Linked DNA regions of Marichromatium purpuratum 984. Each later gene encodes a partner of the first gene's protein in a complex. Links are inferred from orthologs where the notes say so. Each region holds a gene or a part of one and is shown in the gene's direction. Other genes may lie near its edges. The genes, in order: secA and secY.

Region 1 (16,222 bases):
GCCGGCACCACCGATATGGCGGTGTTCACCAATGGCGCCATCCGCCACACCTCGGTGATCCCGATCGCCGGCGACCAGGTCACCAACGACATCGCCGTGGCGCTGCGCACGCCCACCCAATACGCCGAGCAGATCAAGGTCGAGCATGCCTGCGCGCTCGCTCAGCTCGCCGCCGACAGCGAGGCGATCGAGGTGCCGAGCATCGGTGACCGACCGCCACGCCGGCTCTCGCGCCAGATGCTCGCCGAGGTCGCCGAGCCGCGCTACGAAGAGCTGCTGACCCTGCTGAAGAACGAGCTGCGGCGCAGCGGGCTGGAGGAGGTGGTCGCCGGCGGCGTGGTGCTCACCGGCGGCGGGGCCAAGATGGAGGGACTGGTCGAGCTGGCCGAGTCGGTGTTCGACATGCCGGTGCGTCTCGGTGTGCCGCAGCACGTCGTCGGCATGTCCGAGGTGGTCGACAACCCGGCCTATGCGACCGGGGTGGGACTGCTGATGTATGCGCGCCAGCACCGCTTCGCCCGTGCTCCCGAGATGGCCGAGGGGCCGGGGCTGCAAGGGATGTGGTCGCGCATGCGCGGCTGGTTCCAGGGCACGTTCTAGAGGGACGGTGCCGCTGCTCCGGTCGTTCCGGGGCGGTGGTGTCGGCAGGGCGGTGTCGCGAGCGATGCCGTAGTCAGGATGGACCGCGGCCTGCGGTCTCAGAGGCCCCGGTGTCCAGAGGACGTCGGGGATGTCGGGGGGCGGTGTCGCCTGGAGCGCGGCGCCGACGAGGTTTCAGGTTTTTGCGCACTGCAACAAGAGAGGAGATTTCACATGTTCGAACTGATGGACACCCATAGCCAGAACGCGGTCATCAAGGTTATCGGCGTCGGTGGCGGTGGCGGCAACGCGGTCAACCACATGGTCGCCTCGACCATCGAGGGGGTCGACTTCATCTGCGCCAACACCGATGCTCAGGCGCTGAAGAACTCCAACGTCAAGACCATCCTGCAGCTCGGCGCCGGTATCACCAAGGGACTGGGCGCGGGCGCCGACCCCGAGGTCGGACAGAGTGCCGCGATGGAGGATCGCGATCGCATCCAGGATGCGCTCGAGGGCGCCGACATGGTCTTCATCACCGCGGGCATGGGCGGTGGTACCGGTACCGGCGCCGCGCCGGTGGTCGCCCAGGTCGCCAAGGAGCTGGGGATCCTCACCGTCGCCGTGGTCACCAAGCCCTTCCCCTTCGAGGGCGTCAAGCGCAGCCGCGTGGCCGAGGAGGGGATCGCCGAGTTGGCCACCAACGTCGATTCGCTGATCACCATTCCCAACGAGAAGCTGCTGGCGGTGCTCGGCAAGGAGATGAGCCTGCTCGACGCCTTCCGCGCGGCCAACGACGTGCTGCTCAACGCCACTCAGGGCATCGCCGAGCTGATCACCCGCCCGGGACTGATCAACGTCGACTTCGCCGATGTCAAGACGGTGATGTCGACGATGGGCGTGGCGATGATGGGGACCGGTGCGGCCCAGGGCGAGAATCGTGCCCGCGAGGCAGCCGAGGCGGCGATCCGCAGCCCGCTGCTCGAGGACATCGATCTCGCCGGCGCCAAGGGCATCCTGGTCAACATCACCGCGGGGATGAGCCTCACCATCGGTGAGTTCGACGAGGTCGGCAGCACGGTGCGCGAGTTCGCCGACGACGAGGCCACCGTGGTGGTCGGGACCGTGGTCGACCCCGAACTTGAGGACGAGCTGCGAGTGACCGTGGTCGCCACCGGGCTCGGCGGTAATCGCGTCAAGGTCCGCCGTCCCGGGCTGCAGGAGCCGGCGATGCGTCTGGTCAGCGGTGACGGGGGTGAGAGCGCGCCCGACTATCGCGAACTCGATCGCCGTCCGGCGGTTGCGCGCAAGGCGGGTGCTCAGGCGGCGTCCGAGTCGGTCGGGGAGAGCGACCTGGATTATCTCGACATCCCCGCCTTCTTGCGTCGTCAGGCTGATTGATCAGGGGTTTCCCTGTATCTGAAAGACGTTTGAAAACAGGGGCGTCGTGTCTTGTTGCGTGCGAAACTTGATAAATCTTCGGGAAAACCCTAAGCTATCCGAAACCGCACCCGTCGTGATGACGCGCGTGCACATGAATCGAGCACAGGATGAGCGGCGTGGGGCCGGTTGAGCCGGTCCCGCGCTGGACTCGACCGGCAACCGGCAGGGATCGCCGTCGGCCGCCGTGGATAGCGAGGGGTAACCCGGGCGATGATCAAGCAACGCACCTTGAAGACCGTGATCCAGACCACCGGCGTGGGGCTTCACACCGGTGAGAAGGTCGCGCTCACCCTGCGCCCGGCCGCTCCGGATACCGGTATCGTGTTCCGGCGGGTGGATCTCGACACCCCGGTCGAGATCCAGGCCACGCCCTTCAACGTCGGCGACACCCGGCTCTCCACCACCCTGGTGCGCGACGACGTGCGGGTTTCCACCGTCGAGCACCTGCTCGCCGCCTTCGCCGGCTTCGGTATCGACAACGCCTATGTCGATCTCGGTGCCGCCGAAGTGCCGATCATGGACGGCAGCGCCGCGCCCTTCGTGTTCCTTATCCAGTCTGCCGGTGTCGAGGAGCAGCCTAGGGCCAAGCGCTTCATCCGCATCAAGCGCCCGATCGAGGTGCGTGATGGCGACAAGTACGCACGCTTTACGCCCTATCACGGCTTCCGGGTCGATTTTTCCATCGATTTCGACCATCCGGCCTTCCACGCTCGGGTCAATCGCGCCAGCATCGACCTCTCGACCCACTCCTTCGTGCGCGAGGTCAGCCGGGCCCGGACCTTCGGCTTTCTCAAGGAGATCGAGGCGCTGCGCCAGCAGAACCTCGCCCTCGGCGGTAGCCTCGACAATGCCGTGGTGGTCGATGAGTATCGGGTGCTCAACGAGGAAGGCCTGCGCTACGACGACGAGTTCGTGCGTCACAAGATGCTCGACGCCATCGGTGACCTGTACCTGCTCGGCCATTCTCTGGTCGGCGCCTTCAGCGGTCACAAGTCCGGGCACGCACTCAACAACATGCTGGTCCGTGCCCTGGTTGCCGACACCGCCGCCTGGGAGGAGGTCAGCTTCGAGGACGGTGAGTGCGCCCCCATCGGTTATGGTCAGCCGGTGGCCGCGATCTGAGCCGCCGGGTCTGGCCGGGCGATGATGATGGTCGCGCCCAGCCCTCGTCAATCCATTGCCGCAACGACCGGTCGCTGCCCCTGGCAGCGGCCGGTCGCTTGCGTGTGCTCGCTCAGTCGTTCGAGGTGTCGTCCTCGACATGACGCTCGGCGAGTCGTCTGAAGGTGGCGGCGAGTTCGGGGTCGTCCAGGTGTTCGGCGGCGGTGCGCAAGTGTTCGACGGTCGCCGCCGAGAGTCGACGCGGAGTGCCGGTCTGAGCGCTGGTGGGGTGCTGGCGTGGTGACTGTGGCGGTCGGGTCTGGATGTGCACCGCGGTGAGATCGGGCGCGGCCAGCGCGGCGCCGAGATCGCGGGCGATGAAGCGCGCGCGAGTCGCCCACGCCGGCGAGTCGAGCACTAGCACCAACGTGGTGTCCTCGAGGTGGGCGTCGATACAGTGACGCTGCAGCCCGCCGGGGACGCGCTGGCGAGCGGCCTCGAGTAGTTCGAGTTCGCGCTGTCGCCGGGCGAGCCGGGCGCGCACCATGGGGTTGTTCCAGAGCAGGTCGTGGATCGTTTTGGGCCGGTCGGGCATCGCTGCGGGTTGTCGGTGTGTCGAGCAGGAGGCGTGTGCTGCCGCCCGATGATGTCAATGAAGGCGCCTATCCAATCGTTCGGCGTTTCCGGTAGGTGGCGAATGGGGCCATGCCGGCAGTGCCAGAATCAAATCACGTCACCGTAGTATAAACTCGCGTCCTCGGGCGTGAGCCTAACCGTAGAGAGAAGCGATGCATCATCTCGATCGAAGCAAGGCCCCGCGTGGCCAGGTGATCCTGCTGGCCCTCGGGGCCTGCGTGCTCGGTGGTGGCGGGATCGGATTCCTGGCCGGTCAGTCCCTCATCCGCATCGAACCGCCCGCCCCGCCACCTGCCGCCGCATCCACTCTCTCGATTCCCGCCACCCCCTCCACCGATGAAATCAACGCGCTCGCCGCCCGTCTCGGGGAGATGCAGGCCGAACTGCTGCGACTCAATGCGCTCGGCGCACGGCTGGTGCAGATGTCCGGGCTCGACGCCGAGGAGTTCGACTTCGATCGACCGCCGCCGCAGGGTGGCCCCGCCGAGGGACCGGTGCGCGACTACACCATCAAGGAATTGATTAGCGAACTCGGCAGCGTCGCCAGTCTCATCGATGATCGCCAGCGCAAGCTCGGGGTGATCGAGGGCGTGGTGATGGAGCAGGGGCTCAAGGCGCAGGCGCTGCCGACCAACTGGCCGGTCGCCTCCGGCTATATCACCTCCAAGTTCGGCTATCGGATCCACCCGACGCGCAAGGTGCGGCTGTTCCACAGTGGTGTCGACTTCGCCAGTCCGCGCGGCACCCCGATCGCCGCAGCCGCCGATGGCGTGGTCGAGTTCAGCGGCCGACGCAATGGCTATGGCTTGGTGGTCGATGTTCGTCACATGGACGGACTGGTGACCCGCTACGCCCATAACAACAAGAATCTGGTCGAGGTCGGGCAGATGGTGCGCCGGGGGCAGAAGATCGCCACCGTCGGCTCGTCGGGCGTCGCCACCGGTCCGCACGTGCACTTCGAGGTGATCAAGGACGGTAAGGCCGTTGACCCCATGGTCTACCTTGGCAAGACGCCCAAGCGCACCCTGGCCGACGCCGGTGCCGATCAGTCGGGCGGTTGAGCGCCGCTTGCGGGTTCAGCGGGGCGCATCGCGCGCCTCCATGGTGTCGTGCTCCTTCCTTCCTCGATCAGCATTGAGCGCCAAGGCCTCAGGGCGGCTCTTGACGAACGATGCTGCGCCAAGGTGGTCCTTGGATGGTGATGATCGCGCGGGAGCCCTGGGCTCCGCCCCCGGTGGTCCCGCAACGGTCAAGCAAATCCGGTACAATTCCCCGATTTTCCTAGGCACAGGTCTCAGTCAATTCGATGGTCACTCAACTGCTCAAGAAGGTCTTCGGCAGCCGCAACGATCGCCTGGTCAAGTCGCTGCTGAAGTCGGTCGCGAAGATCAATGCACTCGAACCCGAAATCGAGCGGTTGTCGGACGATGCGCTCGCCGCCAAGACGACCGAGTTCCGCAAGCGGCTGGCCGACGGCGAGGCCCTCGAGGCGCTGCTCCCCGAGGCCTTCGCGGTGGTGCGCGAGGCCGGGCGACGGGTGCTCGGCATGCGTCACTTCGACGTCCAGATGGTCGGCGCCATGGTGCTCAACGACGGCAAGATCGCCGAGATGCGTACCGGTGAGGGTAAGACCCTGGTCGCGACCCTCGCCGCCTATCTCAACGCGTTGCCCGGCAAGGGCGTGCACGTGGTCACCGTCAACGACTATCTGGCGCGACGCGACGCCGCCTGGATGGGGCGTCTCTACCATTTCCTCGGGCTCTCGGTCGGCGTCATCAACTCCTCCGGTGGCATGGGGCCGGATGCCGCATCCTATCTGCTCGACCCGGCCCATGAACCGGTCGAGGGCGAGGGTTACCGTCATCTGCGTCCGGTGACGCGGCGCGAGACCTATGCCGCCGACATCACCTACGGCACCAACAACGAGTACGGCTTCGACTACCTGCGCGACAACATGGCGTTCCGCCCCGAGCAGCGGGTCCAGCGCGACCCCTTCTACGCCATCGTCGACGAGGTCGACTCGATCCTCATCGACGAGGCGCGGACCCCGCTGATCATCTCCGGTCCCTCGGAGGGTGACACCGATCGCTACAACAAGATCGACACCCTGATCCCACGCCTGACCCGCCAGGACCCGATCACCAACGACGAGGGCAAGCCCGACTTCGGCCCCGGTGACTACTCGGTCGACGAGAAGATGCGCCAGGTCTACCTCAGCGAGGAAGGACACGAGCGCGTCGAGCAGATGCTGGTCGAGGCCGGCCTGCTCGACGCCGGCGCGAGCCTCTACGACTCGGCCAACATCGCGTTGATGCACCACGTCTATGCGGCGCTGCGCGCACACGCGCTGTTTCAGCGCAACGTCGACTACATCGTGCGCGACGGTCAGGTGATCATCGTCGACGAGTTCACCGGGCGCACCATGCCCGGGCGGCGTTGGTCCGAGGGGCTGCACCAGGCGGTCGAGGCGAAGGAAGGCGTGGCGATCCAGGCCGAGAACCAGACCATGGCCTCGATCACCTTCCAGAACCTGTTCCGTCTCTACCCCAAGCTCGCCGGCATGACCGGCACCGCCGACACCGAGGCCTACGAGTTCCAGCAGATCTACGGGCTCGAGGTGGTGGTGATTCCCACCAACCAGCCGACGGTGCGTGACGACCGCGGCGATCTGGTCTACCTCACCCAGGAGGAGAAGTACCAGGCGATCATCGAGGACGTGCGCGACTGCGTCTCGCGTGGTCAGCCGGTGCTGGTCGGTACCGCCTCGATCGAGACCTCGGAGCTGATCGACAACCTGCTCACCAAGGAAGGCATCGAGCACCAGGTGCTCAACGCCAAGCATCACGAGCGCGAGGCGGCGATCATCGCCCAGGCCGGTCGTCCGGGGACCGTGACCATCGCCACCAATATGGCCGGTCGTGGTACCGACATCGTCCTCGGCGGCAACCTCGAGGCCGAGCTGGAGGCCGTTGGCGCCGGGGCCGACGCCGCCGCGCTGCGCGCCGACTGGGAGAGCCGTCACGCCACGGTGATGAGCGCCGGTGGTCTGCACGTGATCGGCACCGAGCGCCATGAGTCGCGGCGTATCGACAACCAGCTGCGTGGTCGTTCCGGGCGTCAGGGCGATCCTGGCTCCTCGCGTTTCTATCTCTCGCTCGAAGACAATCTGATGCGCATCTTCGCCTCCGAGCGCATCGGGACCATGATGAAGCGCATGGGCATGGAAAAGGGCGAGGCGATCGAGCATCGCTGGGTGACCAAGGCCATCGAGAACGCCCAGCGCAAGGTCGAGGGTCGCAACTTCGACATCCGCAAGCAGCTGCTCGAGTACGACGACGTCGCCAACGACCAGCGCAAGGTGATCTACCGCCAGCGGCGCGAGCTGATGGACATCACCGACGTCGGCGAGACCATCGCGGCGATGCGCGGCGACGTGCTCGGCCAGCTCATCGACGGTTACGTGCCGCCGGAGAGTTTCGAGGAGCAGTGGGATCTGCCTGGTCTCGAGCAGGCCCTGGCCGAGCACTTCGGCGGCAACTGGCCGCTGCGTCGCTGGCTGGAGGAGGACGATTCGCTGCACGAGGAGACGCTGCGCGCGCGCATCGCCGAGACCCTCACCGAGCAGAGCGCCGAGAAGGCGCGCGTGGTCGGCGCCGACAACATGCGCGAGCTGGAAAAGGCGGTGATGTTGCAGACCCTCGACGCGCACTGGAAGGATCATCTCGCCGCCATGGACTATCTGCGTCAGGGCATCCACCTGCGTGGTTACGCGCAAAAGAACCCCAAGCAGGAGTACAAGCGCGAGGCCTTCGAGATGTTCTCGGCGATGCTCGACTCGATCAAGCAGGAGGTGGTTGCCACCCTCGCCAAGCTGCAGGTGCAGACCGCGGCCGAGCTACCCGAGCGTGAGGCCGCGCCGAGCGCTGGCTTCGAGTTCAAGCACGACGCCTTCACCGGTCTCGACGGTGGACGGACGGCGCCGGAGCCTGGTGCCGAGCAGGAGGGGCGTGGCGCTCAGCCCGGTGGTGAGGCCGATGCGCCTTACGTCCGCGACGGTCGCAAGATCGGTCGCAACGAGCCCTGCCCCTGCGGTTCGGGCAAGAAGTACAAACAGTGTCACGGCAAGGCGGACTGAGACCATGAACACCAGCGACGCGATCGACTTCCTCCCGGTTCCCGGCATCCGGCTCGGGGCCACCGCCGCCGGCATTCGCTACCAGGGGCGTGACGACCTGGTGGTGATGGAGCTGGCCGAGGGCGCGACCTGCGCCGCGGTGTTCACCCGCAACGCCTTCTGTGCCGCGCCGGTGACCCTGGCGCGCCGCCATCTCGCGAGCGCCGCGCCGCGCTATCTGCTGATCAACGCCGGCAACGCCAACGCCGGCACCGGTCGACAGGGGCTGGAGGCGGCGCAGGCGAGCTGCGGCGCGCTGGCCGGGCTGGTCGGCTGTGCTTCGGAGCAGGTGCTGCCCTTCTCCACCGGGGTGATCGGCGAGCACCTGCCGGTCGAGCGCTTCAGCACCGCGCTGCCGGGGCTGTTGCCGGGGCTTGCCGCCGACGCCTGGCCGGCGGCGGCGCGCGCGATCATGACCACCGACACCTTCCCCAAGCTCGCCTCGCGCCGCTTCCAGTGCGGCGGACAGACCGCGACCCTCACCGGGATGGCCAAGGGTTCGGGGATGATCTGTCCCGACATGGCGACCATGCTCGCCTTCGTCGCCACCGACGCCGCCGTCGCCCCCGAGGTGCTGCAGCAGGCGTTGCAGACGGCCAGTGACCGCTCCTTCAACGCCGTCAGCGTCGACGGCGACACCTCGACCAACGACGCCTGCGTGCTCGCCGCCACCGGCGCGCTCGGCAACGCGCCGGTCAGCGATCCGGCGAGCGCTGACGCGACGGCCCTGCAGGAGGCGCTGGAGTCACTCTGCACCGAGTTGGCGCGGGCCATCGTCAAGGACGGCGAGGGTGCGACCAAGCTGGTCACCATCGCCGTCGAGGGCGCGCGCGACTGGCACGAGGCGCGTCGGGTCGGCTATACCATCGCCCACTCGCCGCTGGTCAAGACCGCGCTCTTCGCCTCCGATCCCAACTGGGGCCGGATCCTTGCGGCGATCGGTCGCGCCGGGGTCGAATCGCTCGACATCGACCGGGTGCAGGTGTGGCTCGGCGACGTGGCTATCGTGCGTGACGGCGGGCGTGCCGCCGACTACGAAGAGGCCGCCGGCGCCGCGGTGATGGCCGAGTCCGAGATCCTCATCCGTGTCGATCTCGGTCGCGGTGAGGCCGAGGCCCAGGTGCTCACCTGCGATCTGTCCTACGACTATGTCCGCATCAACGCCGAATACCGCAGCTGATCGCGATCCCGCCGAGATCCATGTCATGGTCGGCGCCATCGCCGACCACGAGGGCCGGATCCTCATTGCCCGCCGTCCTGAGGGTGTGCACCAGGGCGGGCTGTGGGAGTTCCCCGGCGGCAAGCTCGAGACGGGTGAGTCGCCAGTCGCCGGGCTCGCCCGTGAACTCGACGAGGAACTCGGTATCCGTGTCGAGCGCAGCCGGCCGCTGATCCGAGTGCGTCATCACTACGGTGATCGACGGGTGCTGCTCGACGTCCACCGGGTCGAGCGCTATGTCGGCGTGCCAGAGGGTCGCGAGGGCCAGCCGCTCGACTGGGTACACCCCGAGGCAATGAACCCCGACGACTTCCCCGCCGCCGATCGGCCGATCATCACCGCGCTGCGTCTGCCCCCGCTGATGCTGATCACCGGGGCCGACCCCGAGCACGCTGAGCAGTTCCTGCGCCGGCTCGAGCGCGCCTTGGAGGGTGGGGTGCGACTGGTGCAGCTGCGCGCGCACGCACTCGGCGCCGCCGACTATCGCGCGCTGGCCGAGCAGGCGTTCGAGCGCTGCGAGCGTCACGGCGCCAAGCTGCTGCTCAATCGTGCGCCGGAGGAGGTCGTCGGAGTGTCGCGTCACGGGCTGCATCTGGGCTCGAGCCTGCTCGCGCGGCTGGGCGCGCGTCCCGGCGCGCCCGGCGAGCTGGTTGGCGCCGCCTGTCACGATGTCGCCGAACTCGATCGCATCGCCACCCTCGGACTCGACTACGCGTTGCTCTCGCCGGTCAAGACGACCGCCACTCACCCCGGCGCCCCGGCCCTCGGCTGGTCGCGTTTCGCCGCCATCGCCGCCACCGCCAATGTTCCGGTCTACGCCCTCGGCGGCATGACCCGCGCCGACCTCGACACCGCCTGGGACCTCGGCGCCCAGGGCATCGCCGCCATCCGCGGGCTGTGGCCCGGCGACTAGCTTTCAGCCGCCAGCCGCCAGCCACCAGCGGATTGAACCGCAAAGCCGCAAAGGGTGCGAAGAGAAGAAGGGCTTCCAGCTGCCAGCCTCCTAGTGAGGAGGCTGGGTCGTCTTGTGCCGCCGCAGTTGACTGCAAACCCAGACTTCAGGCTGCTCGCTGAAGGTCGGTCACTGTCTTTGCGACCTTGGCGATCTTAGCGGTTCGAGTCAGCTTCCAGCGACCAGCCGCCAGCGGATTGAACCGCAAAGCCGCAAAGGGCGCGAAGAGAAGAAGGGCTTCCAGCTGCCAGCCTCCAGTGAGGAGGCTGGATCGTCTTGTATCGCCGCGGTTGACTGCAAACCCACTTTGAAGGCCGCTTGCTGAAGACCGGTCACTGTCTTTGCGTCCTTGGTGTCTTCGCGGTTCGAGTCAGCTTCCAGCGACCAGCCGCCAGCGGATTGAACCGCAAAGCCGCAAAGGGTGCGAAGAGAAGAAGGGCTTCCAGCTGCCAGCCTCCTAGTGAGGAGGCTGGATCGTCTTGTGCCGCCGCAGTTGACTGCAAACCCAGACTTCAGGCTGCTCGCTGAAGGTCGGTCAGTGTCTTTGCGACCTTGGCGATCTTAGCGGTTCAATCCCGCTGGCCGCTGGCCGCTGGCCGCTGGCCGCTGGCCGCTGGCCGCTGGCCGCTGGCCGCTGGCCTGGGCCGACTCAATGCTCCGGCGATGTCTGCTGGGGCGGGGTCTCGGGGTCGATCGGTTCGCTGATGCGGTGGTTCTCGTTGAACCACTCGCCGAGGTCGATGAGGCGGCAGCGTTCGCTGCAGAAAGGACGCCAGGGCGATTGCTCGCTCCATTCGACGGGGGTGGCGCAGGTCGGGCAGGGGACGGTGATGGACATGGATCAGAAAAGACAGCAGGTCAGTCGGAAGGGAATGTCGTCGCTGGTCTGGGCCGGGCGCTCCTCGCTCTCGATGGTCATGAAGCGGATGCTGAAGCGGTTCTTATGACCGCTGACCTCGGGGTAGAGCCCGCTGCTGGCATCGACGCCGATGCGCACCAGTTGCGGTGGCACCTGGCTCTCGAGTGCCTCCTGATAGAACCCGGCCTCGGCCATGGCCTGGCGCGGCGGGGCGCTGGCGCGTACCAGCGAGAGTGTCAGCGCGATCGCCTGATGGGCCGGGCGCAGGTCCACGAGCCAGTCGGCCAGACGCTGCTGGCGTTGTTCGGGCGGTTGCAGCAGCCAGTGGTGGAGCTGTGGCAGGTCGAAGCTGCAGCTGCCGCCGGGGATGCTGTTGCGCTGGGCGACACCCTTGAGGAAGTCGTCCTCGCGGGCGATCTGACCGATGGGGCCGTCGATGGCGAGGATGGTGTTACGCGAGCGCTCCAGGTCGCTGAGCACGCGCTCCAGGGCGCCGGGGTCGACGCCGGGCCGCGAGGCGATGCGGCGCAGGGTCTCGAGCGTGCGTTCGAGTTCCTTGAGCAGTTCGTTGCGCACATCGGCGCGGGCGGTGATGGCAACGATCTCGATCAGGCTCTCGAGTGCGGCGCGCGTCGCCCAATCCTCGGGCTGGGGCGCGAAGTGATCGAAGCGCTCGAACAGGTGTTCGAGCCGGAGGAAGGTCCGGGTGCGCTCGTTGAGCGGATGTTCGAAGGTCAGGACTGTCGGCACGGCGGATGTCTCGGGATCAATTCGACCCTTGGCTCTCGGTGGCGGGCGCGGTGCGCGGCCCCCGGCTGACATTGACCGCCGACGCCCGACGGGCGTCGGCCCCTCGCTCGATTGTGCGGCTTTTGTTCACAGAAGTCACGGGTGATCGGGCTATGGCCGCCAGCCGCCAGCCGCCAGCCGCCAGCCGCCAGCCGCCAGTCACCAGCTGCCAGTCACCAGCTACCAGCCGCCAGCCGCCAGCCACCAGCCGTCAGCCGCCAGTCACCAGCCACCAGTCACCAACCACCAGTCACCAACCACCAGTCACCAGCCGCCAGTCACCAACCACCAGCGGGCGTGTGCATTCAGCCGCAGCGATGAGTGAAGGCCGACCTTTCCCCACTGGAGGCTGACCGCTGGAAGCTGATCGCTGATCCCCCTCTTCTCAACCCAGCCGCAACGCCTGCTTGTAGAACCTGGGCACGGCGTCGGGGTCGCTGGTCATGAGGATGTCGTCGAGCAACCAGTGCGGCATCCGGCCCTGGTCGGCCATGTGCGCGAGCTGGGTCTGCAGGCCCTCCCAGTAGAAGCCGTTGCCGCTGCCGTCGAAGAACACCAGAGGGCCGGACTCGATCACCCCGAGCTTCATGTCGGTGAGGGTCAGGCCGATCTCCTCGAGGGTGCCGACGCCGCCGGTGAGGAAGATGTGGAAGCTGGCGATCTCGAACCAGCGCTGGCGCGACTGTCGGCTGCGGCTCTGGAAGGTCTGGTAGAAGTCGGCGCTGTCGTTGGGCTTCTGATCGATGGTCTCGATGAAGCTCGAGCCGACCATGAGCCCCATCTCGTGGGCCACGTCGGTGACCTGCTGCATGGCCCCGGGGCCGCCGCCGGTGAGGATGCTGATGTCGTTGCCGAAGAGTCCGCGCAGGTTGGTGAGCAGGCGCTCGACCTGGGCGATGCCGTGGTCGTTGAGCGGTCTGGTCGAGCCGTAGATGGCGAACACCAGGGTGTCGTGGAAGCGCGAGACGTTCTCCGGCGCGGTGAAGTAGCCACGCAGCCCGCGGAAGACGTGCTTGACCACGTGCCCCCGTGCGTCGTTGCACCAGAACACCTCGATCCCCAGTCCCTCGTAGTCGGCCAGCCGGCCATGATCGCGTGCCGAGAGGAAGTGACCGTGCTCGAACGAGGCGCGGCGGAAGATGATCCGGCCGATGCGTTGCTGCAGCGCGGCGGCGCAGATCTCGGTGTGCTCGACCAGATTGGGGAAGTAGCCGAGCAGCAGGGTGGCGCGCGCGCCGTCGGGGAGTTCGGAGAGCACCGAGGTGCCGCACTCGGGGCGGGTGTCGAGCCGCAACCCCTCGGCCACCAGCCCGGCGGCCAGCTCGGTGCCGCGCCGCGGATCCGGCGGGGTCTGCGGCTGGGTCCAGATGTGCTCGGGCGCGTCGCCGGCGCGCAGTCGTGCGGGGGCGTGGCTGATCGCCATCATCCGGTGGGAGTAGTGGTCGTGGTTGGCGCCGCTCTCGAGCCGGTCGAACACTGCCTTGAGGGTCTCGAACTCCGGGTCGGGTTGGCTGCCCGGTTCGCCCTGGCGCTCGGGGCCGCCGTGCCAGTAGCGACGACGGGGTTCGAGCGCGATCGCCTCGTGGACGGTGGCGGCGACGCTGGGGTTGATGATGAGCTGGTCGGAGCGGTTGATGAACTCGAGATAGATGTTGGTGCCCCGGGTCGAGACCGGATCGAGCACCGTGGCCTGCAGGTGCAGCCCCAGCGCCTCGTCGAGGTTGCGCAACACCACGTAGTGACGGTGGAGGAACATCGAGCAGGCGGTGACCAGCCCGTCGCGCGGGGGCAGCTCGATGTGCTCGACCGGCTCGCGGACCTGCAGTCGGTTGAGCAGATCCTTGCCGTCGGCATGGGTGGCGATGGCGGTGACCTGTTCGATACCGAGCGGCTGGGCGAAATGGAAGATCTGGCGCTGCGGGCGCAGGATCAGATAGCCGTTGCTGTCGATCGAGAAGCCCGAGGGCACCTGGATGGCGTTGTCGCGGATCAGGCGGTGGATCTCGGTCGAGTCGAGCCGGGTGTCCTCGGGACAGAACACCAGCCGCCCGACGCGCAGTCCGGGGACGACGATACGCTCGAGATGCTCGCCGATGCCGTAGGAGGCGATGGCGGCGACGATCTGCAGGCGCAGGTCGCAATAGGTGTGGTCGAAGGTCGGGGCCGGCGCGGCGGGGACGATGTTGATCCCCAGGCGCGCCAGTCGGCTGCGCGCGGCGAACAGCAGCTCGGACTCTCGCTCGGCGACGCGGGAGCGGAACTCGGGGCCGAGTGCGAAGCGAGCCTCGACCAGGAAGCCCTCGTCGGTGCGCTCGACGACCTTGGTGATCCAGCCGTCGCTGGTCTGTGGAGTGGCGTACATGGCAGCGTCCTGAAACGATGGTGTCAGGGAAGGCGACTCGATCGATGGTACGCCTCCGTGCGTATCGACGCGACCGCTGTCGATGACCCGTGCGTGACGATTGTGTTGCCAGTCTCACCCCTGGGGTTGCAGCAGTGTCTCCATGAACTGGGGGCCGAACAGTCGGCGCAGCTCCTCGCGGCTGGTCTGGCCGCTGTGCAGTCGCTGCAACGCGACCTCGCGCATCGCCACATAGCGTCCGGGGCGCTCCAGCATCTCCGCGCCGCCGCGTGGTGCGCCCTCGCCGATCCAGTGCGCCAGGGTCTCGTCGATCAGCAAGAGTTCATAGACCAGCACCCGGCCGTGGTAGCCGGTGTGACGGCAGCGTGGACAGCCGACGCCGCGATACAGCGGCTCGCCGCGCTCGGCCAGGTCGCGGGCGAGGTCGTCGCCGAGGTCGGGCTGGCGACAGTGTCCGCAGAGCCGCCGGGCGAGACGTTGGTTGACCACGCCGATCAGTGCCTCGGCGATGGTCGCGGCGGGGATGCCGAGGGTGCGCAGTCGGTTGACCACCGCGAACACGCCGTTGACGTGCAGGGTGGAGAGCACCAGATGGCCGGTCTCGGCTGCGCGCATCGCCGCCTCGGCAGTCTCGCCGTCGCGAATCTCGCCGACCAGCATGATGTCCGGGTCGTGGCGCAGGAAATGGGTGATGGCGTGCTCGAAGCCGTAGCCGGCGCGGCGGTTGACCTGGGTCTGGGTGGCGAAGGGCAGGGAGTACTCGATCGGGTCCTCGACGGTGATGATGTTCTTGCCCGTGAGCCCCTGGGCGCGCAGCCCGGCATAGAGGGTGGTGGTCTTGCCCGAGCCGGTGGGACCGGTCATCAGGATGATGCCGTGGGGCTGCTCGAAGAGGTCCTGGAGCAGCGGCAGGTGCGCGGGCAGGAAGCCGAGTTCGTCGAGCCCGCTGATATAGGCCCCGGTGGGCAGCAGGCGCAGCACCACGTTCTCGCCGTGCGGGGTAACCGCGGTGGAGACACGGACGTCGTAGGTGTCGTCGTTGACGGTGGTGGTGAAACGCCCGTCCTGTGGCAGCAGGCTGTCGGCGATGTCCATGCCGGCGCGCACCTTGATCGCGGCGATCAGTCGCGCCAGCACCGGCTCCATGCAGTAGACCGGCAGCAGCACCCCGTCGATGCGGAAGGAGAGGTGGATCGAGCGCGACTCGGGCTGGATATGGATGTCGGTGGCGCGTTCGGCGACGGCGTAGTGGAGGATGCGCGCGAGCAGAGTGTCGGTCGAGAGGGTGTTCTGCTGATCGAGCCGGAGCTTCTCGTACTCCTGCACGAAGGCGCGCTCGAGTGCGCTCGACTCGTCCCCGCCGAGCTGTGCGATCAGCTTGGGTATGGCGGAGAACTCGGTCTGCATCAGCCGCACCCGCATCCCGGTGCGCCGGTCGATCAGCGCCATCAGCCGCTGTGGGTCGGCGTTGCCCATGGCCACCCGCAGCTCGCCGTCGACCACGTCGATGGGACACATGCCGTGGTTGATGCAGAGTTCGCGACGGAACAGCTCGCGGACCTCCTCGTGCGGTGGCGGCAACTGCGCGAAGGGGCAGTAGGGCAGGTCGTACTGCACCGCCAGACAGCGCGCTACCTCCTGCTCGGTGACCAGTCCGAGCCGGATTAGCAGGGCGCCGAGCGGCTCGCCGCTGACGCGCTGCTTCTGCAGCGCGTAGATGATCTGCGAGCGGTTCACCGCGCCGCTGGCGAGGAGCTGCTCGCCGAGCAGCGGACGCTTGTGCTGGATGGGGCCTTGCGGAGTGCTGGGGGCGATATCGGCGGACATGATGCGGGCTCGACTCTCGTGCGGTTCGGTGGCGGTCAGTTGCAGTCCATCGAGACATGGACGGTGAGGGTCGCGATCTGCGCCTCGTCGACCGTGTTGTTGTCCAGACTCCAGCTCCGACTGCTGGTGATGTCGTCACGATCGGCGTATTGCTCTTCGCGTACGCAGCCGAAGCGGGCATCGACCAGTCCGTCCTTCTGGGCGTCGATCATCCGCGCCAGGTCGGGGGTGACCCGTGTCAGGATCATCACGTTGTGCGTGTCCTTGCGATAGCTGCCGAT
Region 2 (11,843 bases), 2.4 Mb from region 1 along the record:
AAGCGTACCGGCGCTCAGGTTCGTGGTCCGGTTCCGCTGCCTTCCAAGAAGGAGCGCTTCACGGTCCTGGTCTCCCCGCACGTCAACAAGGACGCGCGTGACCAGTACGAGCTGCGCACCCACAAGCGCCTGATGGACATCGTCGATCCGACCGACAAGACGGTCGATGCGCTGATGAAATTGGATCTGGCCGCGGGCGTCGACGTCCAGATCAAGCTGAGCTGAGGACGAAACGATGACGATCGGAGTTATCGGGCGTAAGGCTGGCATGACCCGGCTGTTCAACGAGGACGGGGAGAGCATCCCGGTCACCGTGATCGAGGTCCAGCCCAACCGTGTGAGCCAAGTCAAGTCCGCCGAGACCGATGGCTACCGCGCCATTCAGGTTGCCTTCGGATCGCGTCGCGCCTCGCGTGTGACCAAGCCGATGGCGGGGCACTTCGCCAAGGCCGGTATCGAGGCCGGTGAAGTGTTGCGCGAGTTCCGTCTCGAGGGCGAAGAAGGTGCCGACATCGAAGTCGGTCAGGAGATCTCGGTCTCCATGTTCGAGGCCGGCCAGAAGGTGGACGTGCGTGGCGTGACCAAGGGTCGCGGCTTCGCCGGCACCATCCGCCGCCACCACTTCCGTGGTCAGGATGCGACCCACGGCAACTCGCTGTCGCACCGCGCGCCGGGTTCCATCGGTCAGAACCAGACCCCGGGCCGTGTGTTCAAGGGCAAGAAGATGGCCGGTCACCTCGGTGCCGCCAATCGTTGCCAGCAGGGTCTCGAGGTGGTGCGTGTCGATGCCGAGCGCAACCTGCTGCTGGTCCGTGGCGGTGTGCCCGGTCCGGCGGGTGGTCGCGTGGTCGTGCTGCCGTCCGTGAAGCAGAAGAACAAGGGTTAAGTCCATGGAACTCGCCATTCGAAATGACAACGGCGGTGCCAGCGTGCAGGTCTCGGACACCGTTTTCGGGGCCGACTTCAAGCCCGGTCTGATTCACCAGGTGGTTACCGCGTACCTGGCCGGCGCGCGCGCCGGCACCAAGGCTCAGAAGAACCGCTCAGCCGTCTCTGGCGGCGGTGCCAAGCCGTGGCGTCAGAAGGGCACCGGTCGTGCTCGTGCCGGTACCAGCCGCAGCCCGCTGTGGCGCTCCGGTGGTGTGACCTTCGCCGCGCAGCCGCGCGACTACAGCCAGAAGGTCAACCGCAAGATGTACCGCGGTGCCGTGCGCTCGATCCTCTCCGAGCTGGTGCGTACCGAGCGTCTGGTGGTGGTCTCCGAGTTCGCGCTCGAGGCACCCAAGACCAAGGAGCTGCTCGCACTGCTCGAGGGCCAGGGTCTGAAGGACGTGCTGATCCTCACCGACGGCATCGAGCCGAACCTGTTCCTGGCCGCGCGCAACGTCAACGGTGTTGACGTGATGGCGGCTCAGGAGGTCGACCCGGTGAGCATGATCGCTTTCGAGAACGTGCTCGCGACCGAGGCGGCGATCAAGAAACTCGAGGAGCGCCTGGCATGAACAAAGAGCGTCTGATGAAGGTGCTGCTCGCGCCGATCGTCTCCGAGAAGTCGACCCGTATCGCCGAGTCCGGCCAGGTCGTGTTCCGGGTTACGACCGACGCGACCAAGCGTGAGGTGAGCCAGGCCGTCGAGCTGCTGTTCGAGGTCAAGGTCGACAGCGTGCAGATCCTCAACGTCAAGGGTAAGACCAAGCGTTTCGGTCAGCGCCACGGCAAGCGTCAGGACTGGCGCAAGGCCTATGTGCGTCTGGAAGCTGGTCAGGATATCGATTTCGGCGGCGGCGCGTGAGCGCAGCGGCGGACAGCAACGGATAGACCAAGATGGCAATCGTAAAGACCAAACCGACGTCCGCCGGGCGCCGCTTTGTCGTGAAGGTGCAGTCCCCCGAACTGCACAAGGGCGCCCCCTACGCGCCGCTGATCGAGAAAAAGACGAAGAACGGTGGACGCAACAACTTCGGACGCATCACTGTGCGCCACCAGGGTGGTGGTCACAAGCAGCGTTACCGTGTTGTTGATTTCAAGCGTAACAAGGAAGGCGTACCGGCCGTGGTCGAGCGGCTCGAGTACGACCCGAACCGCACGGCTCATCTGGCGCTGCTGAAGTACGCCGATGGTGAGCGTGCCTACATCATCGCCCCCAAGGGGTTGAGCGCAGGCGATCGCGTGCAGGCCGGTGAGGCCGCTCCGATCAGCGTCGGCAACTGCATGCCGCTGCGCAACATCCCGGTCGGTACCTTGGTGCACTGCATCGAGATGCGTCCGGGCAAGGGCGCCCAGCTCGCCCGTTCGGCCGGTGCATCGGCCCAACTCGTCGCGCGTGAAGGCGCGATGGCCACCCTGCGTCTGCGCTCCGGTGAGATGCGCAAGGTGCATGCTGATTGCCGCGCGGTGATCGGCGAGGTCGGCAACTCCGAGAACAGCCTGCGGAAGCTCGGCAAGGCCGGCGCGACCCGCTGGCGTGGCGTGCGTCCCACGGTGCGTGGTGTCGTCATGAACCCGGTCGACCATCCGCACGGCGGTGGTGAGGGCCGGACTTCCGGTGGTCGTCACCCGGTCACCCCCTGGGGTGTGCCGACTAAGGGCCATAAAACGCGCAAGAATAAGCGGACCGATGGCATGATTGTGCGTCGTCGCGGCCGCAAGTAAATAAGGCGAGGTTGAGCAAGTGCCACGTTCGATTCGAAAAGGACCCTTTGTGGACCACCACCTGATCAAGAAGGTGGAAGAGGCGGTCGCCCAGAACAGTAAACGGCCTATCAAGACCTGGTCGCGTCGCTCCATGGTGTTGCCGGAAATGGTTGGGCTGACCATCGCAGTCCATAACGGGCGTCAGCACGTGCCGGTGCTCGTCAATGAAAACATGATCGGCCACAAGCTCGGCGAGTTTGCGCTGACGCGCACCTTCCGTGGGCACGCCGCCGATCGCAAGGCGAAGAAGCGCTAGTCGGAGACCCGCAATGCGAGCCGAAGCAACATTGAAATACGCACGGGTCTCTGCCCAGAAGGCCCGGCTGGTCGCCGATCTGATCCGCGGTCAGCGCGTCGAGGAGGCCCTGAACACCCTGGCCTTCAGCAACAAGAAGGGCGCCGAGATCATCAAGAAGGTCCTGGAGTCCGCGATCGCCAACGCCGAGCACAACGAAGGCGCTGACATCGACGAGCTGAAGGTCGCTGCGATCCAGGTCAACGAGGGTCCGACCATGAAGCGGATTCGCGCGCGTGCCAAGGGCCGCGCCAACCGCATCATGAAGCGTACCAGCCATATCAGCTTGACGGTGTCGGAAGCGTAAGGAATTTCAGGGGACCAGTATGGGACAGAAAGTTAATCCGAACGGCATCCGACTTGGCATCGTCAAGGACTGGACTTCCAAGTGGTATGCAAGTTCGAAAGATTATGCCGACCTGCTCAACACCGACCTGCAGGTGCGCGATTTCCTGCGCAAGAAGCTTGCAAAGGCCTCGGTGAGCCGCATCCAGATCGATCGTCCGGCGAAGAACGCCCACATCACCATCCACACCGCGCGTCCTGGCGTGGTGATCGGTAAGAAGGGCGAGGACATCGACAAGCTGCGCGTGCAGGTCTCGAAGATGATGGGGATTCCGGTGCACATCAGCATCGAGGAGATCCGCAAGCCCGAACTCGACGCCCAGCTCGTCGCCGAGGGCATTGCCCAGCAGCTCGAGCGTCGCATCATGTTCCGTCGCGCGATGAAGCGCGCGTTGCAGAACACCATGCGTCTGGGTGCCGAGGGCATCAAGGTCAACGTCGCGGGCCGTTTGAACGGCGCCGAGATCGCCCGTAGCGAGTGGGCCCGTGAGGGTCGCGTGCCGCTGCACACCCTGCGTGCCGACATCGATTACGGCTTCGCCGAGGCGCGCACCACCTATGGCGTGATCGGCGTCAAGGTGTGGATCTTCAAGGGCGAGGTGTTCGGCGACCAGGTCCCTGAGGAGCCGGCATCCAAGAGCGCCGGAAGAAAGGGTTAAGTCATGCTGCAACCGAAACGCACCAAGTTCCGAAAGCAACACAAGGGCCGCAACCGTGGCCTCGCCCAGAGCGGCAACCAGGTCAGCTTCGGCGAGTTCGGTCTCAAGGCCGTGAGCCGTGGCCGGGTGACCGCGCGTCAGATCGAGGCGGCCCGTCGTACCATCACCCGTCGCGTCAAGCGTGGCGGCAAGCTGTGGATTCGCGTCTTCCCCGACAAGCCGATCTCCAAGAAACCTCTCGAGGTTCGAATGGGTAAAGGTAAGGGTAACGTCGAGTACTGGGTCGCGCCGATCCAGCCCGGCCGGATGCTCTACGAGATCGAGGGCGTCAGCGAAGAGCTGGCACGTGAGGCCTTCAAGCTCGCCGCTGCCAAGCTGCCCGTGCAGACCACCTTTGAGAAGCGGACGATCCTGTGATGAAGGCTAACGAACTCCGACAGAGCAGCCTCGACGAGCTGCAGGCGCGGTTGATGGACCTGTTGCGCGAGCAGTTCAACCTGCGCATGCAGCAGGGCACCGGTCAGCTGTCCAAACCCTCGCAGATGAAGGCCGTGCGCCGGGATATCGCCCGGATCAAGACGGTGATGGCGGAAATGGCGGGCAAGCAAGCATGAGCGACGAGAACAACAGCAACCGCATCCAGGAAGGGCGCGTCATCAGCAGCGCGATGGACAAGACCGTGACCGTGCTCATTGAGCGTCGCGTCAAGCATCCGCTCTATGGCAAGTTCATGCGTCGTTCGACCAAGATTCATGCCCACGATGAAGAGAACACCTGTAACCAGGGTGATCTCGTCCGTGTCGAGCAGTGCCGGCCGCTCTCCAAGACCAAGACGTGGCGTCTGCTCGAGGTCATCGAAAAGGCGCGCTGAGGCGACGCGCTTCGACAAGGTCCCGGACGTTCGCTCGTTTTGTCGCTCGTCCGTCTCGCGATTCGCTCAGCAGCCGGTTTAGCCCGGAATCAGCAATAGGCGTAGGTAAACAACATGATTCAGATGCAGACCAATCTCAGCGTCGCTGACAACAGCGGCGCCCGGAGCGTGCAATGCATCAAAGTGCTTGGCGGATCGCATCGGCGCTACGCGGGCATCGGCGATGTCATCAAGGTCACGGTCAAGGACGCAATCCCGCGCGGCAAGGTCAAGAAAGGCGACGTGTTCAACGCCGTTGTCGTTCGCACCCGCAAGGGCGTGCGTCGTCCCGACGGTTCCCTGATCCGCTTCGACGGCAATGCCGCCGTGCTACTGAACAACCAGCTCCAGCCCATCGGCACCCGCATCTTCGGCCCCGTCACGCGTGAATTGCGTGGCGAGCGCTTCATGAAGATCATCTCGCTGGCGCCCGAAGTGCTGTAAGGAGACGACGGCATGCAAAAGATCAAGAAGGGTGATGACGTCACCGTCATTACCGGCAAAGACAAGGGTAAACGTGGTACCGTGCTGCGCGTCGTCGACGCCGAGCACATCATCGTTGAGAACGTGAACATCGCGCGCAAGCACCAGAAGCCGAACCCGCAGGTCGGCGAGCCTGGTGGTATCGTCGACAAGCCGATGCCGATGCACGTCTCGAACGTGGCGCTCTACAACCCGCAGAAGGGCGGGCCAGACCGCGTCGGTTTCAAGATCCTGGAAGACGGTCGCAAGGTTCGCGTGTTCAAGTCGAACGGCGAAGTCGTCGACGTCTGACCGAAGGAAGCGAGATGTCCACCAGACTACAGACAGAATACGAACAGCGCATCGTCGGTCAGCTCAAGGAGCGTTTCAGCTTCAAGAGCGTGATGCAGGTGCCGCGCATCGAGAAGATCACGCTGAACATGGGCGTTGGCGAGGCCGTGGCCGACAAGAAGGTCATGGACAACGCCGTCGCCGACATGCGTGCCATCGCCGGCCAGCAGCCGATCGTCACCTACGCCCGCAAGTCGGTCGCAGGCTTTAAGATCCGCGAAGGTTGGCCGATCGGCTGCAAGGTGACCCTGCGTCGCGAGCGCATGTACGAGTTCCTCGACCGCCTGATCAGCGTCTCCATCCCGCGTATCCGCGACTTCCGTGGGCTCAGCCCCAAGGCGTTCGACGGGCGTGGCAACTACTCGATGGGCGTGCGCGAGCAGATCATGTTCCCCGAGATCGATTACGACAAGATCGATGCACTGCGCGGGCTCGACATCACCATCACCACGTCGGCTCGGACGGACGAAGAAGGACGGGCTCTGCTCGAGGCGTTCAACTTCCCCTTCCGTACCTGAGGTAGAGACCATGGCGAAAAAGAGCATGATCGCGCGCGATCGCAAGCGCGCCCAGGTCGCGGCCCAGTTCAGCGCCAAGCGCGCCGAGCTCAAGGCGGTGATCAACGACCGTAACGCGACTCCCGAGCAGATCGACGAAGCCGTGCTGAAGCTGCAGAAGCTTCCGCGCGACGCCAGCCCCTCGCGTCAGCAGCGTCGCTGCCGTGTCAGCGGCCGTCCGCATGCCGTGTATCGCAAGTTCGGTCTCTCGCGCAACAAGCTGCGCGAGGCAGTGATGCGTGGCGATGTCCCTGGCGTCGTCAAGGCAAGCTGGTAGAATTCCCCCCTCGGGCCTTCCGGCCCGAGCATCCTGAAAACCAAGTCCCCCCAATGGGTATCACATCGGCAACGATGGATTGACCCGAGGAGAAGCCAATGAGTATGTCGGATCCGATTGCGGATATGCTAACGCGTATCCGTAACGGCCAGCAGCGCGGCAAGTTCACCATCATGATGCCGTCCTCCAAGCAGAAGATCGCGATCGCGAACCTGCTGAAGGAAGAGGGCTACATCGCCGACGCGCAGGTCGAAGAGAACGAGGGTAAGCCCCAGCTGGTTCTCAGGCTCAAGTACTATCGCGGCAAGCCCGTGATCGAGTACCTCAAGCGCGTCTCGCGCCCCGGTCTGCGCATCTATCGCAGCAAGGACGAGCTGCCCCAGGTCTGGGCCGGTCTCGGCGTTGCGATCGTCTCCACCTCCAAGGGTCTGATGACCGACCGCGAGGCCCGCAAGGCGGGTCACGGCGGCGAGATCATCGCCTACGTCGCCTAAGGGAGGTCGGAACTATGTCTCGCGTTGCAAAGGCACCGGTCGCCATCCCCAATGGGGTTAAAGTCGAACTCCAAGGTCAGGACGTCAAGGTCTCCGGCCCCAAGGGTTCGATGGAGTGGACCGTGCATCCGGCGGTCCGCGTCTGTGAGGAAAACGGTCAGCTGCTGGTCGCTCGTGCCGAAGGGTACGAGAAGGACTGGGCCATGGCCGGCACCACTCGGGCGCTGATCAATAACATGGTCGTGGGCTGCGGCACCGGCTTCACTCGTAAGCTGACCCTGGTCGGCGTGGGCTATCGCGCTCAGGCCAAGGGCAAGGTGCTCAACCTCAACCTCGGCTTCTCGCACCCGATCGATTTTCCGGTGCCCGAGGGCATCACCATCGAGACCCCGAGTCAGACCGAGATCGTCGTCAGCGGTGCCGACAAGCAGCAGGTCGGTCAGGTCGCGGCGAAGATCCGTGGGTTCCGTCCGCCGGAACCCTACAAGGGCAAGGGCGTGCGTTACGCGGACGAGAACGTCCTGCGTAAGGAAGCCAAGAAGAAATAAGGGGTCTAGGCAATGGATAAGAAACAAGCTCGTCTGCGCCGTGCGGCGCGGGCTCGTGCCAAGATCCGGGAGCTCAGTGTCTTCCGTCTGTGCGTGCACCGTACGCCCCGGCACATCTACGCCCAGGTCATCGCTCCCGAGGGCGACAAGGTCGTGGCCAGCGCCTCGACCCTCGACAAGGACCTGCGTCAAGCGATCGAGGGCCACAAGGGTAACGTCGCAGCCGCGGCCGTCATCGGTCAGGCGATCGCCGAGCGCGCGCGCTCCGCTGGTGTGGAATCGGTCGCCTTCGATCGTTCCGGCTTCCGCTATCACGGCCGTGTCAAGGCGCTCGCCGATGCCGCCCGTGAACACGGACTGAAATTCTAAGGACTCGATCATGGCGAACTTCAATCCAAAGACAGAAGGCGACGAGCTTCTGGAAAAGCTGGTGACCGTCAATCGGGTCGCCAAGGTGGTCAAGGGCGGACGTCAGTTCGGCTTTGCGGCGCTGACCGTGGTCGGCGACGGCAAGGGTCGGGTCGGCTTCGGTCGCGGCAAGGCGCGTGAGGTGCCGGTGGCGATCCAGAAGGCGATGGAGAATGCCCGCAAGAACATGATCGACGTCAAGCTCAATGGCACCACGCTGCAGTACCCGCTGCAGGGGCGTCACGGCGCGGCCCGCGTGTTCATGCAGCCGGCCTCCGAGGGTACCGGTATCATCGCCGGCGGCGCGATGCGTGCCGTCTTCGAGGTGCTCGGGGTGCAGAACGTGCTGGCCAAGTGCATCGGCACCAACAACCCGATCAACGTCGTCCAGGCGACCATCGAAGGCCTGCGCAAGATGAACGACGCCGAGCTCGTCGCTGCCAAGCGCGGCAAGACCGTCGAAGAGATTCTGGGGTAAGCGATGGCTGACAAGAAGATGATGAAGGTCAAGCTGGTGCGCAGCGTCCATGGACGCCTCGAGCGTCACCAGGCCTGCGTCCGCGGCCTCGGTCTGCGGCGCATGCACCAGGTCGTCGAGGTCGAGGACACCCCTTGCACCCGCGGCATGGTCAACACCGTGTCCTACATGGTTAAGGTCGTGGAGGAGTCTTGAGATGCGACTCAATGAGCTGAAGCCCGACGAGGGCAGCCGCAAGGTTGCCAAGCGCGTCGGTCGCGGGATCGGCAGCGGACTCGGCAAGACCTGTGGCCGCGGCCACAAGGGTCAGAAGTCGCGTTCCGGTGGTTTCCACAAGGTCGGCTTCGAGGGCGGTCAGATGCCGCTGCAGCGTCGTCTGCCGAAGGTCGGTTTCCGGTCGCGCAAGGCGCTGGTCCAGGCTGAGGTGCGCCTGAACGAGTTGGCCCTGGTCGAGGGCGACACCGTCGATCTCGCTGCGCTGGTCGCGGCCGGGGTATTGAACCACCGTATCAAGTCGGTCAAGGTCATCGCCTCGGGCGAGATCTCGCGGGCTGTCACCGTACGTGGCCTGGGCGTGACCAAGGGTGCGCGCGCGGCGATCGAAGCGGCGGGCGGCAAGGTCGAGGACTAATCGGGAAGGCGCGTAGCAGATGGCCAAGAACGTCGGATCCATGGGAAGTGCGCTCGGCGGTATGGGGCGGTTGACAGAGTTGCGTCAGCGCCTGCTGTTCGTGCTCGGCGCACTGCTCGTCTATCGTATCGGTACCTTCATCCCGGTCCCGGGCGTCAACCCCGAGGCCTTGGCCATCCTGTTCGATCAGAACCAGGGGTCGATCCTGGACATGTTCAACATGTTCTCGGGAGGTGCCCTGGAGCGCGCCAGTCTGTTCGCGCTGGGCATCATGCCCTACATCTCCGCCTCCATCATCATGCAGTTGATGACGGCGGTGTTGCCGAAGCTCGAACAGTTGAAAAAGGAAGGCGAGTCCGGTCGCCGCAAGATCACTCAGTACACCCGCTACGGTACCGTGGTGCTCGCGACCTTTCAGGCCATCGGTATCTCGATGGCGCTGCAGGGTCAGACCGCTGGTGGTTCGGCGTTGGTCTCCCACGCCGGTCCCGGGTTCGTGTTCACTGCGACCGTGTCGCTGGTGACCGGCACCATGTTCCTGATGTGGCTCGGCGAGCAGATCACCGAGCGCGGTATCGGCAACGGCATCTCGCTGATCATCTTCGCGGGTATCGTCGCCGGTCTGCCCTCGGCGCTCGGCGGCACCCTGGAGCTGGCGCGCACCGGTGAGATGAACTCGCTGGCGGTCCTCGCGCTGTTCGCCCTGGCATTGGCGGTCACCGCATTCGTGGTGTTCGTCGAGCGCGGGCAGCGGCGGATTACCGTCAACTACGCACGTCGCCAGCAGGGGCGGCGGATGATGCAGGCGCAGAGCACGCACCTGCCGCTCAAGCTCAACATGGCCGGCGTCATCCCGCCGATCTTCGCCTCCAGCATCATCCTCTTCCCAGGGACGCTGGGGCAGTGGTTCGGCAGCAACGAGGATCTGCGTTGGCTGGCCGACATCACCGCGAAGCTCTCGCCCGGTGAGCCGGTCTACGTGCTCTTTTACGCGACGGCGATCATCTTCTTCTGCTTCTTCTACACCGCGCTGGTGTTCAATGCGAAGGAGACGGCCGACAACCTCAAGCGCTCTGGGGCTTTCATTCCGGGGATCCGTCCGGGGGAGCAGACGGCGCGCTACATCGATACCGTCATGACCCGGTTGACGGCAGCAGGCGCGATCTACATCACCGCTGTCTGCTTGCTGCCTGAGTTCCTGATCGTGGGTTACAACGTGCCGTTCTATTTCGGCGGCACCTCACTGTTAATCGTAGTGGTCGTGGTCATGGACTTCATGGCGCAGATTCAGGCTCACCTGATGTCGCATCAGTACGAGGGCCTGATGAAGAAGGCCAACCTGAAGTCACCCGGCGCCGGCATGTTGCGCTGAAGAAGGCCCCGACTCTTAGGAGACAAGAATGAAAGTGCGTGCATCGGTCAAGAAGTTGTGCAGAAACTGCAAGGTGATCAAGCGGAATGGAACGGTGCGGGTCATCTGTTCCGACCCCCGTCACAAGCAGCGCCAGGGTTGACGGACTCCCGTTGACTACAGTAAGCAATTTGTTATACTGCGCGGTTTACCCGCTGAGCATTTAGGACTGAGGGGTTCGTAGCTATGGCCCGTATCGCCGGCGTCAACATTCCCGACAAAAAGCACGCCGTGATCGCGTTGACCGCGATCTACGGCATCGGCCGCACCCGCGCGGGCGAGATCTGCGACGCGGCAGGTATTCCGCGTGACACCAAGATCCAGAGCCTCACCGAGGAAGAGGTCGAGAAGCTGCGTGGCGAGGTCGCCAGATTCTCCGTCGAGGGCGATCTGCGTCGTGAAGTGTCGATGAACATCAAGCGCCTGATGGACCTCGGCTGCAACCGCGGCATCCGTCATCGTCGCGGCCTGCCCCTGCGTGGTCAGCGCACGCGCACCAACGCACGGACCCGCAAGGGGCCGCGTCGTCCGATCAAACGCTAAGCGCCCTGGCGCAGCAGATTAGCTGGATTACGTCGAATGGCTAAACCGATTCGCAGCACCAAGAAAAAGGTCAAGAAGCAGGTTGCAGACGGCATTGCGCACGTCCACGCCTCCTTCAACAACACCATCATCACGATCACCGATCGTCAGGGCAACGCCTTGGCCTGGGCCACCGCCGGTGGTTCGGGCTTCCGCGGTTCGCGCAAGAGCACGCCCTTCGCGGCTCAGGTTGCCGCCGATCGTGCCGGTCAGGCTGCCAAGGAATACGGCCTGCGCAACCTGGACGTGAACGTCAAGGGGCCGGGGCCGGGTCGTGAGTCCGCCGTGCGCGCACTCAACAACGCGGGTTTCAAGATCACCAGCATCACCGATGTGACCCCGATCCCGCACAACGGCTGCCGTCCGCCCAAGAAGCGGCGCGTCTGACAGATCAACAGGAAGAGACATGGCACGTTACACAGGCCCAACCTGCAAGCTGGCGCGTCGCGAGGGGACCGATCTCTCCTTGAAGAGCCGCGCGCGCGCTCTGGACACCAAGTGCAACCTCGAGAAGCAGCCCGGACAGACCACCGACCGTCGTCGGCGCCTCTCCGACTATGGTCTGCAGCTGCGTGAGAAGCAGAAGGTGCGTCGCATCTACGGCGTGCTCGAGAAGCAGTTCCGCAACTACTACAAGAAGGCCGCCGGCACCAAGGGTGCAACCGGCGAGAACCTGCTCCAGCTGCTCGAGCGTCGTCTCGACAACGTCGTCTATCGCATGGGCTTTGGCGCCACTCGCGC

Evidence for each region.
Region 2: the proteins of secA (region 1) and secY are in contact, whole or in part, in a crystal structure (PDB 3DIN), measured with the Thermotoga maritima proteins. The link is inferred for Marichromatium purpuratum 984 from one-to-one orthologs. Residues at the interface, in WP_004082002.1 of Thermotoga maritima: Glu261, Ala262, Arg263, Lys300, Ala301, Arg302, Thr303, Ile304, Ile305, Leu323, Tyr324, Asp325, Pro326, Val329, Ser330, Tyr333, Ile336, Lys340, Phe345, Val349, Glu363, Phe364, Tyr374, Ser375, Gly376, Gly377, Glu393, Ile395, Thr482, Ser483; in WP_004081795.1 of Thermotoga maritima: Glu108, Gly109, Glu110, Glu111, Ala236, Glu237, Arg238, Arg239, Ile240, Thr241, Ile242, Gln243, Tyr244, Ala245, Arg246, Arg247, Val248, Thr249, Gly250, Arg251, Arg252, Val253, Tyr254, Gly256, Ala257, Ser258, Thr259, Tyr260, Leu261, Pro262.

What each region holds. Positions count from the first base shown.
Region 1 is NZ_CP007031.1:3,200,305-3,216,526, reverse strand. What follows is about bases 4,764-8,094. They hold secA (preprotein translocase subunit SecA), read left to right. Parts: upstream 4,764-5,065; coding sequence 5,066-7,894; downstream 7,895-8,094. Other genes in these bases: argJ (bifunctional glutamate N-acetyltransferase/amino-acid acetyltransferase ArgJ), read left to right, coding at 7,899-8,094; MARPU_RS13925 (M23 family metallopeptidase), read left to right, coding at 4,764-4,820. Also shown: cell division protein FtsA, read left to right, coding at 1-600; cell division protein FtsZ, read left to right, coding at 814-1,980; lpxC (UDP-3-O-acyl-N-acetylglucosamine deacetylase), read left to right, coding at 2,233-3,144; MARPU_RS13930 (DciA family protein), read right to left, coding at 3,257-3,718; more of MARPU_RS13925, read left to right, coding at 3,912-4,763; more of argJ, read left to right, coding at 8,095-9,113; MARPU_RS13910 (Nudix family hydrolase), read left to right, coding at 9,139-10,065; DNA gyrase inhibitor YacG, read right to left, coding at 10,754-10,942; cell division protein ZapD, read right to left, coding at 10,946-11,713; MARPU_RS13895 (LOG family protein), read right to left, coding at 12,138-14,114; MARPU_RS13890 (GspE/PulE family protein), read right to left, coding at 14,229-15,941; MARPU_RS13885 (type II secretion system protein), read right to left, coding at 15,977-16,222. UniProt on the Escherichia coli protein: Required for protein export, interacts with the SecYEG preprotein conducting channel.
Region 2 is NZ_CP007031.1:813,908-825,750, forward strand. Bases 8,497-11,304 are described here. They hold secY (preprotein translocase subunit SecY), read left to right. Parts: upstream 8,497-9,128; coding sequence 9,129-10,481; downstream 10,482-11,304. Other genes in these bases: rpmD (50S ribosomal protein L30), read left to right, coding at 8,497-8,673; rplO (50S ribosomal protein L15), read left to right, coding at 8,675-9,109; rpmJ (50S ribosomal protein L36), read left to right, coding at 10,510-10,623; rpsM (30S ribosomal protein S13), read left to right, coding at 10,707-11,063; rpsK (30S ribosomal protein S11), read left to right, coding at 11,100-11,304. Outside these bases: rpsJ (30S ribosomal protein S10), read left to right, coding at 1-225; rplC (50S ribosomal protein L3), read left to right, coding at 236-886; rplD (50S ribosomal protein L4), read left to right, coding at 891-1,502; rplW (50S ribosomal protein L23), read left to right, coding at 1,499-1,792; rplB (50S ribosomal protein L2), read left to right, coding at 1,825-2,652; rpsS (30S ribosomal protein S19), read left to right, coding at 2,672-2,950; rplV (50S ribosomal protein L22), read left to right, coding at 2,964-3,296; rpsC (30S ribosomal protein S3), read left to right, coding at 3,316-3,993; rplP (50S ribosomal protein L16), read left to right, coding at 3,997-4,410; rpmC (50S ribosomal protein L29), read left to right, coding at 4,410-4,607; rpsQ (30S ribosomal protein S17), read left to right, coding at 4,604-4,864; rplN (50S ribosomal protein L14), read left to right, coding at 4,979-5,347; rplX (50S ribosomal protein L24), read left to right, coding at 5,360-5,677; rplE (50S ribosomal protein L5), read left to right, coding at 5,692-6,234; rpsN (30S ribosomal protein S14), read left to right, coding at 6,245-6,550; rpsH (30S ribosomal protein S8), read left to right, coding at 6,649-7,044; and 6 more genes. UniProt on the Escherichia coli protein: The central subunit of the protein translocation channel SecYEG. Consists of two halves formed by TMs 1-5 and 6-10.